DNA from 3 places in the Streptomyces sp. Edi4 genome. Region 3 is predicted to be linked to each of the others. Evidence: riboswitches for the same ligand, from Rfam matches in the RefSeq annotation. Region 3 holds a riboswitch; each other region holds the start of a gene.

Region 1 (3,265 bases), 2.7 Mb from region 3:
CCACGTCACCGGCCGCCACCCGCACACCGCCGCAGCGCACCGGGGCATTCAGCGGCCTGACGGCCTTTTTGGTGCCGGGGACGGGAATGACGCCCCGGGCGAAGACGGGAAAGCCCAACTCGCGTACCTCGGCGAGGTCACGGATGACGCCGTCGGCCACGAAGGCGGCGACGCCCCGGCGTTGGGCGACCGCGCAGACGTTTCCGCCCGCCAGCGCGTAGTCCAGATCTCCCGATTCGACGACGACGACCGATCCCGGCTCGGCGCGGTGGATGGCCGCGTGCAGCATGAGATTGTCACCCGCAGGACACCGGACGGTGAATGCGGGACCGGCGACGCGCGGAATCGGGGACCACAGGGGACGCATTCCGATATCCATGACCTGGGCGCGCCCCAGAAGGTCGGCGAGAGTGGTCGTGGGAATCTTCTTGAATTCTTCGGCGGCGTTCATTGTTCTTCCTTGGCGGAGGCGCGAGTTGGAGGGGGAGTCACCTGGCGGACGGCCGGGGCCGGGGCCCGGACGGCGAATGCCGAAATGATCTCAGGCGATCTGATCCACCGCCACCATCCTTTTCCCGCCGGGGGATGCGGGCGGCACCTCCGGGCCGGCCGGCCGCCTCCGCAAGCCGCCGGGGGCTTCCTCTGCGAGGTCCGAGCAGGGGTCCGGGAGCCCAGAGCCGGGAAAGGACGACCGGGTCCACCGGATTCGCCACGCGTCAGCCGGCCGACGTAGAGGGCGACGGGTCCGAGTCGGCGACTCCTCGGTCGACTGCCCGCCCGAGGCAGACCACCCACTTCGGCCGCCCACAAGAGGCGCGGAAAGACCGTTCTGTCCCAAATGGAATGCTATGGCATTCCCTCCCTGCCCGAATATTGTCCCAATTGGGGCTATTGAGGGATCCTGGTCATTTTGCGGTACTCCCCGACCGGTTGCGCGTCGGGCGCGTGAATTGGGTCACTCACCCGACGGGCAGTCAGTGAAGTCCGCGAGGGCATTTCCGTTCGGGCGCAAGAGAGTTGAGTGCCGGGCGGCCATGATCCACATTCCCGCATTTTGGTGGATCAATATCGCGGGTCGGCATCCACGAATTCCGGCCTTGTTTCCGCTCGCCCTATTCGTTTAAGTTCACCGTCAATCCGGGTGGAACGCCGAATCCTGCCACCGTCCGGAAACCTCCCACACACGTATGGCAGGAGCGGGGGACCCAGGTAAGCCGCCGGTCCGGATTCCGGAACGGCTGGGGTGAAGCCGCGTGTGGCGCGGCCGGACATCTCCCGTCCGAACCCGACAGCTCACCTCGCAGGCGACGGAGAGGACATGACCATGCCTGCAAAGGGCAAGCACCGCCGGCCCAAGTCCAGCTCGTTCAGCCGGGGCCTCGCCGCCGCCGGTACGGGCGGCGCCGTACTCGCCATGCCGGTGATCGGCGCGACCGCGGCCGGCGCCGCGCCGGCCTCGGCGCACTCCGCCACCGTGGCCCAGGTCGCGGCGGCCGCCAAGCCCGCCACGGCGGTGAAGGCGTCGCCCACGAGCTACGCCGTCGTCGCGGGCGACTCGCTGGCGAGGATCGCGGACGCCCTCGGCGTGAGCGGCGGCTGGAAGCAGCTGTACCAGGACAATCAGGGCGTCATCGGCAGCAATCCGGCCATGATCCACCCCGGTCTCCGGCTCACCGTCAACGGTCCGGCGAAGGCGGCGGCCCCCGCCGCGCGGGACGCCTCGGCCGACCGGGCCGACCGCTCCGCGCGCCCGGCCACGCTCGCCACCGCGACCGCCTCCTCGTACACGAACAACCTCGACGGCTGGATCAAGCAGTCGCTCGACATCATGGGGCGCGCGGGCATCCCCGGCACCTACGACGGCATCTACCGCAACATCATGCGCGAGTCCTCGGGCAACCCCATGGCGATCAACAACTGGGACTCCAACGCCGTGGCCGGCACCCCGTCCAAGGGACTGCTTCAGGTCATCCAGCCCACGTTCACCGCGTTCCACGTGCCGGGCACGTCCACGGACCTCTACGACCCGGTCGCCAACATCACCGCGGCCTGCAACTACGCCGCCAAGACCTATGGGTCGATCGACAACGTCTTCGGCGCCTACTGAGCGAGGCGTTCCCAGGGCCGGGCACCCCTCGCGGGGGGAGGGCGCCCGGCCCGTCCCGTGGCCGCCCGGCCGGGGCCCGCACCGCGCCGGTGACGCGCGGGTGAGGGCGGCGCAAATTTTGTTCACTCCCAGGGCTGAACAAATCGAAGGCTGCACGTTTCTGCATACGTGCCTGTTCCTAGGGTGGTAGTGCGTCACCCCGGGACCACGGTGACTGCCCGACGATCACGTACCCCGCAGGGGCGGGGATCCCTACTGGACCGGGAGCTGCCATGGGAACCACCGCTCGGCCGTCAGCCCCGGACCCCGTACCCCTTCCCCCGGGTCTGCTGCCGGGCCGCTGCCGCACCGCCCGCACCCATCTGGTGCGGGGCGTCACGGTGGTCGAGGTGTACGGCACCGTCGACCTGGCGTCCGCGCCCGACGTGGGGCGGCATCTCGACGCGGCCACCCATCCGGCGGGCGCCCGGGTGGTCGTGGACCTGCGCCCCGTGGACTTCTTCGACTGCGCCCTCCTCACCCTGCTGTGCCGCGCACACCGCAGGACCCGCGAGCGCGACGGGGGCCTCGGCCTGGTGTGCGTACGGCCGTGGCATCTGCGCGTCCTCACGGCGGGCGGTCTCGACAGGCTGATCCGGCCGGCCGCCACGGTCGAGGAGGCGGCACTCAGCGCCCTCGCCGGCCCGCCCGGCACCGCCAACAAGCGCCACGCGGGCGGCAGTTGACGTACCGTACGGAACCGGCCACACCCTGGGGTGCGCGACGGGCCGGGCGTGCGCGGCGGTCCGAGGGTGAACGCTCATCCGTGAGGGGGCGGCGTGGAGACTGCCCCATCGACTGCCCTTCCGTACCTTCACCGGCGCATCCCGCGCTGATATGTACGTAACGCCGGACATCACGTCCCACCCACCAAAGGGGTTCACGTGCACGCGCAGGACAGCCAGCAGGGCCGATCCGTCACGCCCGGCGGTCGCGCGCCGAGGGCCGCCGAGCGCGCCGAGGCGGCGCCCGCCGGACGCGGCGGCGGCATCGGCGGGGCGTTCTCCGCGCAGCAGGTGCTCGCCCTTCAGCGGTCCGCGGGGAACGCGGCGGTGGCCGGACTGCTCGGCAGCGCGCCGGTGCAGCGCTCCTCCGTGCACGAGGTGCTGCGCGGCCCCG
Region 2 (3,265 bases), 3.0 Mb from region 3:
CGACACGGGCCCGGCGGTCCTTCGTCGTCAGGTGCGGGCGCGCGCGATCTCGGTCCCGCGCGGCGCCCCTCGCTTCCTCGGCGTTCCGCTCGGTGCGGCCACCCCGGCCGCCCCGAGCCCGCGCGGCCGGTGGGCACGCGAGGACCGCTCGGTGTGCTCAGCCATGAGCGAGCGGGCGCGTTCGGCGTCGCCCCGGGCCACCGCGTCGGTGACGGCGCCAAGGCCGTCCCACGCCTGGGCCCCGCGCTCGGACGGATCGGCCACGTACATCCAGGCGATCTTGCGCCGCACCTGGGTGAGCGGCGCGATCAGGGCCGGGCTCGCGCAGGCCTGGGCCAGCGTCTCGTGGAACCAGCCCCACAGCTCACCGCAGTCCTCGCCCCCACCGCGCCCGGCCCGCTCCCTGCCCAGCCGCACCAGGGCGCGCAGCACGGTGAGATGGGCCTCGTCGCGGCGCGCGGCGGCCCGCGCCGCCGCCAACGGCTCCAGCAGCAGGCGCAGTTCGAGGAGGTCGGCGCCCTCGGCGGCGGTGGGCTCGGCCACCCAGGCGCCGGCGTATCTGCGGGTGGTCACGAACCCCTCGGACTCCAGGGTGCGCAGGGCCTCGCGGACCGGGACGCGCGAGACCCCGTAACGGCGGGCGAGCGCTTCCTCGGCGAGCCGGCCGCCGGGCTCGTGGACGCCCGCCACGATGTCGTCGCGGATGGCCGCGCACACCGAACGCGCCGGAACGCGCATGCCTCGACCTCCGCCTGGTACACGGCGCGACGCGGTCGTCGGCGCTGGTCGGGCGACTGTACGCAGGCCGTGTTAATTCCCCGTGACGCGTCGGAGCCCAGGGGCGCCTTCCGGCCAACGGCGAAGGCCCCCGCGCGCGTCGCGGGGGCCTTCGGTGGGCGCGGGGGCGCCGGGGTGCCTTCGGGTGGGACGGCTCAGACGTCCACGCCGTGGACACGCAGGTAGGCGACCGGGTCGATGTCCGAGCCGTACTGCGGCCCGGTGCGGGCCTCGAAGTGCAGGTGCGGGCCCGTGGTGTTGCCGGTGTTGCCCGACAGGGCGATCTGGGTGCCGGGCTCGACCGACTGGCCGACGGTGACCTGGATGACCGAGAGGTGGCCGTACTGGGTGTACGTGCCGTCCTGCATCTTGATCACGACGTTGTTGCCGTACGCGCCGCCGGGGCCGGCCTCCACGACGGTGCCGAGGCCCACCGCGTGCACCGGGGTGCCGATGCCCGCGTGGAAGTCGATGCCGGTGTGGCTGCCGGAGGACCACAGCGACCCGCCGGTCTTGTAGCCGGTGGACACATAGCTGTTGGATATCGGCGCGACAAAGGTGTTGAGGCGCTTGCGCTCGGCCTCGCGCGCCGCGCGCTCCTTGGCCTCGCGTGCTTCCTTGGCCCGCAGTTCGGCCTTGCGCCGGGCCTCGGCCTCGGCCTCCGCCTTCGCCTGGGCCTTCGCGGCCGCCTGCTTCTGCGCGTCGGCCTGGGCGCCGAGCTGGTCGGCGACGCTGTCACCGATGACGATGGCCTGCGTGAGACCGGTATCGGTGACGGTGTTGTCGGGGGCGGCGACGGCCGGGGAGGCGAGGGTGCCCACGACTCCGGCGGTGGCGAGGGTGGCGATGCCCGCGATGTTCGCGCTGCGGCGCGTCATCCGGCTGGGCGCGCGGTGTTTCCCGGTGGCACGGGTGAACGCCATGGAGCGGCGGTGTCCTTTCCTTCCATCTCGCCTACCGGGTTAGCTGACGGGTTCGGAGCAGGAAGGTCTCCTACGGACTCCCCCGCAGGCGGAGGCGTCCGATTCACCCCAGGGACTGAGTGGGTCCCCGGCTCCCCTGGCTCGCGCCATCGGGGACTCGGCGATCGCTGTCCGGTGCCGCGGCTGCGGCGGGTGGTGACGGACAGCGCGACTGACGCTAGACGGCCGGTCTTTCTCCTACCAAACAGACGTCGCTTTTTGTTGCGCACGCCACACGACAGAGAGGCAACCTCCCCAACAAACAGGACATATGGGCAAACCCCGGGGACGCGTGCGCCACCGGGGTCTTTCCTGTCACCGAGGCCCCGGGGATCCCGGGGGCCGAAGGGGCGTCAATCAGCCCGTGACAACGCTCACTTCACCGATGCTCAGCGCCCTGACCGGCTCCTCGATCTGCGCCGCGTCGCCCACGAGCACCGTCACGAGCCGGTCGGCCGGGAAGGCGCTGACGACGGCCGCCGTCGCCTCCACGGTGCCGGTCTCGGCGAGCCGCGCGTACAACTGGGCCTGGTAGTCGTCCGGCAGGAACTGCTCGACCTGGTCGGCCAGCGTCGCCGCGACCGCCGCCGCCGTCTCGTACTTGAGCGGGGCGACGCCCACCAGGTTCTGCACGGCGCTCTCTCGCTCGGCGTCCGTCAGACCCTCGGCGGCCAGCTTGCGCAGCACCTTCCACAGGTCATCGAGCGCGGGACCGGTGTTGGGGGTGTCCACCGAGCCGCTGATGGCGAGCATCGCCGCGCCGCCGTCGGGGCCCGAGCGCAGCACCTGGCCGAAGGCGCGCACACCGTAGGTGTAGCCCTTCTCCTCGCGCAGCACCCGGTCCAGACGGGACGTCAGGGTGCCGCCGAGGCAGTACGTGCCGAGCACCTGGGCCGCCCAGACGCGATCGTGGCGGTCGGGGCCGACGCGGCCGATGAGCAGCTGCGTCTGGACGGCGCCGGGGCGGTCCACGATGACGACGCGGCCGGTGTCGTCGGCGGTGATCGCCGGGACGGGGCGCGGCTCGGCGGTGTCGCCGGTCCAGGCGCCCAGGGTGTCGGCGAGGATCGCGTCGAGGTCGGTGCCCGACAGGTCGCCGACGATGACGGCGGTCGCCGTCGCGGGACGCACGTGCGCCTCGTAGAAGGCGCGCACGGCGGCCGCGTCGATCGCCCCGACGGTCTCCTCGGTGCCCTGGCGGGGCCGGGAGATGCGCGAGGTGGCCGGAAAGAGCTCCTTGGAGAGCTGCTTGGCGGCGCGGCGGGCCGGGTTGGCCTGCTCGTGCGGGATCTCGTCGAGCCGGTTGCGCACCAGGCGCTCGATCTCGGAGTCGGCGAACGCGGGGGCCGCCAGCGCCTCGGCGAGCAGCGAGAGCGCCTTCGGCAGCCGCGAGAGCGGCACTTCGAGCGAGACCCGGACGCCGGGGTGGTCGGCGTGCGCGTCGAGCGTGGCACCGCAGCGCTCCAGCTCGGCGGCGTACTCCTCGGCCGAGTGCTTGTCGGTGCCCTCGGTCAGGGCGCGCGCCA
Region 3 (3,265 bases):
AGGCGGCGTACCGGACACCTCGCACGGAGCGCGACTGACACGCCGTCAGGACTGTGACTTTTATGTGATCGTGAGTCCATCGACTTGTGACAGACGTTCGAGTACGGCTACGTTCACCGTTCATTCGGCTCAGCAGTCACACGGAAGGCCTTATCCATGCGCTCCGGGAATGGACGGCATCGTCGACCCCGCCAGGCACCCGCCCTCGTCGTAGCGGCGGGAGTGACCGGATCGGCCATCGCGCTTCCCCTGCTCGCCGCGACCGGCGCGCACGCCGCGGACGCCGGCACCTGGAACCAGGTCGCCTCCTGCGAGTCCGGCGGGCAGTGGAGCGCCGACTTCGGCAACGGTCTGTACGGCGGGCTCCAGTTCTCGCAGGCCACCTGGGAGGCGTACGGCGGCAACGAGTACGCCCAGCGCGCCGACCTCGCCAGCCGCGCCCAGCAGATAGCCGTCGCTGAGAAGGTGCTCGCGGCCAAGGGGCCCTCGGCGTTCGCGAACTGCGGCGCCGGCGCCGGCCTCACCAAGGGCGGCGGCTCGGCGGACGTCGATCCGGGCGTGCCCGACACCTCGGGCTCCACCGCGTCGCCCGCGCCGTCGGTTCCGGTCACCCCGGCGACCCCGGCCACCCCCGCCACCAAGACGCCCGAGGACGCCGCCACTCCGGGCGGCACGGCGGCCACCCCGGCCCCGGACGCCACCCGGCAGGACGGCCCGGCCAACTCACCGGCGCCCTCCGCCTCCACCCCGTCCAGCTCCGGCAAGCACCGGGGCACCCCCGCGCCGGAGGGCGGCGCCGGCGCCAAGCCCGGGTCCACCGCGCCCGGCGCCGAGGCCGGCCGGCCCGACCCCGCCGCCGGCGGCGGCACGGGCGCCCCGGCCGGCGAGGACCGCGACGCGGGGCAGCGCGCCTCGCGGGGTGACGGCGCCTCACGGGAGGGCGGCAACACCCCTGACGCGAGCGGCGCCTACACCGTCCGCCCCGGCGACAACCTCTCGGTCATCGCCGACGCGCACAAGGTCGAGGGCGGCTGGCCCGCGCTCTACCACGCCAACGAGCGGCTGATCGGCACCGACCCCAACCTCATCCTGCCTGGCCAGAGCCTGGACCTGAAGGGTGTGACCGCCGCTCCCGCGGCCCCCGCGACCCCGAGCGCGACCTCGTCGGCCACCGCGTCGGCGGCCCCGTCCGCCACCCCGAACTCGGCTCCGCAGCAGGGCTAGTTCGGGCTGTATGTCCGTTGTGTGCAAGTGAGACATGGGTCTCTTCGCCTCAACTGGCGTGTCCCGTCTGCCCGGTCCGTCCGCCCCGCCCCTCACCTGCGGAAACATCCCTTCTGTGGCCGCAAGTAAGGGGGTTTTCTCCCCGATGTGCCTCTTTGAACATTGGCGGGGCGTGTGTTTTCGTCGGACTCGCTCGTCACCGCGAGCCCCTTCGACCGAGAACGCCGAATCCTGCCGTCGGCCGATGGGAACAGTCGACGCTTATGCGCCGTAGGCAGGAGCGGGGGACCCAAGGTAGGCGCCGGTCCCGGCAGTTCACACGGACTGCCGACCGGCTTGGGGTGAAGACGGACGCACGACGTCCGGCCGGGCAGCTCACGCCCGAACCCGACAGCTCACCTCGCAGGCGTCGGTGAGGAGAACTCATGCTGCTTTCCGGCAAGGGCAAGCACCGCCGCCCGTCCAAGGCCGTCCGTGTCGCCACGCTCGCCGGTGTCGCCGGTGCCGCGGTCGCCGCTCCGCTGATGGCGGCCGGCAACGCCTCCGCCGCCTCCGTGCAGACCTGGGACGCCGTCGCCCAGTGCGAGTCCGGCGGCAACTGGTCCATCAACACCGGCAACGGCTACTACGGTGGCCTCCAGTTCTCGCAGTCCTCCTGGGCCGCCGCCGGCGGCACCAAGTACGCCTCGCGCGCCGACCTGGCCACCAAGGGCCAGCAGATAGCCGCCGCCGAGAAGCTGCTCTCCATCCAGGGCCCGGGCGCCTGGTCCTGCGCGGGCGCCGGCAACCTGAGCTCCGGTGGCGCCAAGGCCGATGTGGACACCTCCGGTTCGTCCTCTTCCTCTTCGAAGTCGGCCAAGCCCTCGAAGCCGAAGCAGCGCGTCCAGCCCCAGCAGAAGACGCAGCAGAAGTCGCAGCAGACCGAGCAGCGCACCGAGGCGGCGCCGAAGGCCAGCCGCAGCGAGCAGCGCACCGAGCCGGTCAAGCAGGGCGACGGCGAGTACACCGTCAAGTCCGGCGACACGCTCGGCAACATCGCGACCGTCAACCACACCCAGGGTGGCTGGCAGAAGCTGTTCGACCTGAACAAGGACATCGTCAAGGACGCGAACCTGATCTTCCCGGGCCAGAAGCTGCACCTCGGCTGAGCCGGCCGGCCCCCAAGGCAGGCCCCCTCCCCAAGGTCGGCCCGCCCCCAAGGCAGCCCCGGCCCGGCGCGCGTTCCCCCGTACGCGCCGGGCCGGGGTTTTCGCCGTTACCGGGCAGTAGTGTTGTGGGCCTTTGTCCGGGAATCAGGGTCATTGGGCCCTTTTTCGTCCCAGGACGCGGGCACTCGGCCGGCTGGACCCCCGGAGCCGGTTAGGCTCTTGTCGCAAGGCGAAGCGACCCCGCGGGTCCCTTGCACCGCCTGCGTCACATCTAGCGTCACATCCCAGAAGGAGATGCTCGTGCCGTCCATCGACGTCGTCGTAGCCCGGGAAATCCTGGACTCCCGAGGCAACCCCACGGTCGAGGTCGAGGTCGGCCTCGACGACGGCAGCACCGGCCGTGCTGCCGTCCCGTCCGGCGCCTCCACCGGTGCCTTCGAGGCCATCGAGCTTCGCGACGGCGACCCCAACCGCTACGGCGGCAAGGGTGTCGAGAAGGCCGTCCTCGCCGTCATCGAGCAGATCGGCCCGGAGCTCGTCGGCTACGACGCCACCGAGCAGCGCCTGATCGACCAGGCCATGTTCGACCTGGACGCCACGGACAACAAGGGCTCGCTCGGCGCCAACGCCATCCTCGGCGTCTCGCTCGCCGTCGCGCACGCCGCCTCCGAGGCCAGCGACCTGCCGCTCTTCCGCTACCTCGGCGGCCCGAACGCGCACCTGCTGCCCGTTCCGATGATGAACATCCTCAACGGTGGGTCGCACGCCGACTCCAACGTCGACATCCAGGAGTTCATGATCGCCCCGATCGGCGCGGAGTCCTTCTCCGAGGCCCTTCGCTGGGGTGCCGAGGTCTACCACACGCTCAAGGGCGTCCTGAAGCGCAAGGGCCT

Evidence for each region. Region 3 has a riboswitch for cyclic di-AMP ahead of ABR738_RS16835 (transglycosylase family protein). Riboswitches for the same ligand answer to the same signal wherever they lie in the genome.
Region 1: another riboswitch for cyclic di-AMP. It lies ahead of ABR738_RS04675 (transglycosylase SLT domain-containing protein); the one in region 3 lies ahead of ABR738_RS16835 (transglycosylase family protein).
Region 2: another riboswitch for cyclic di-AMP. It lies ahead of ABR738_RS30210 (M23 family metallopeptidase); the one in region 3 lies ahead of ABR738_RS16835 (transglycosylase family protein).

What each region holds. Positions count from the first base shown of each region.
Region 1 covers NZ_JBEJGY010000004.1:606,104-609,368, reverse strand. Annotated here, with positions in the region: gene ABR738_RS04680 (RraA family protein) at 1-451, opposite strand, end outside; cyclic di-AMP (ydaO/yuaA leader) riboswitch at 1,138-1,322, shown strand; gene ABR738_RS04675 (transglycosylase SLT domain-containing protein) at 1,325-2,107, shown strand; gene ABR738_RS04670 (STAS domain-containing protein) at 2,380-2,832, shown strand; gene ABR738_RS37705 (eCIS core domain-containing protein) at 3,031-3,265, shown strand, end outside.
Region 2 covers NZ_JBEJGY010000004.1:6,218,800-6,222,064, reverse strand. Annotated here, with positions in the region: gene ABR738_RS30215 (GntR family transcriptional regulator) at 28-738, opposite strand; gene ABR738_RS30210 (M23 family metallopeptidase) at 933-1,700, opposite strand; cyclic di-AMP (ydaO/yuaA leader) riboswitch at 1,714-1,873, opposite strand; gene ABR738_RS30205 (M16 family metallopeptidase) at 2,097-3,265, opposite strand, start outside.
Region 3 covers NZ_JBEJGY010000004.1:3,257,825-3,261,089, reverse strand. Annotated here, with positions in the region: gene ABR738_RS16845 (cytochrome P450 family protein) at 1-1, shown strand, start outside; gene ABR738_RS16840 (transglycosylase family protein) at 223-1,224, shown strand; cyclic di-AMP (ydaO/yuaA leader) riboswitch at 1,481-1,648, shown strand; gene ABR738_RS16835 (transglycosylase family protein) at 1,650-2,372, shown strand; gene eno (phosphopyruvate hydratase) at 2,667-3,265, shown strand, end outside.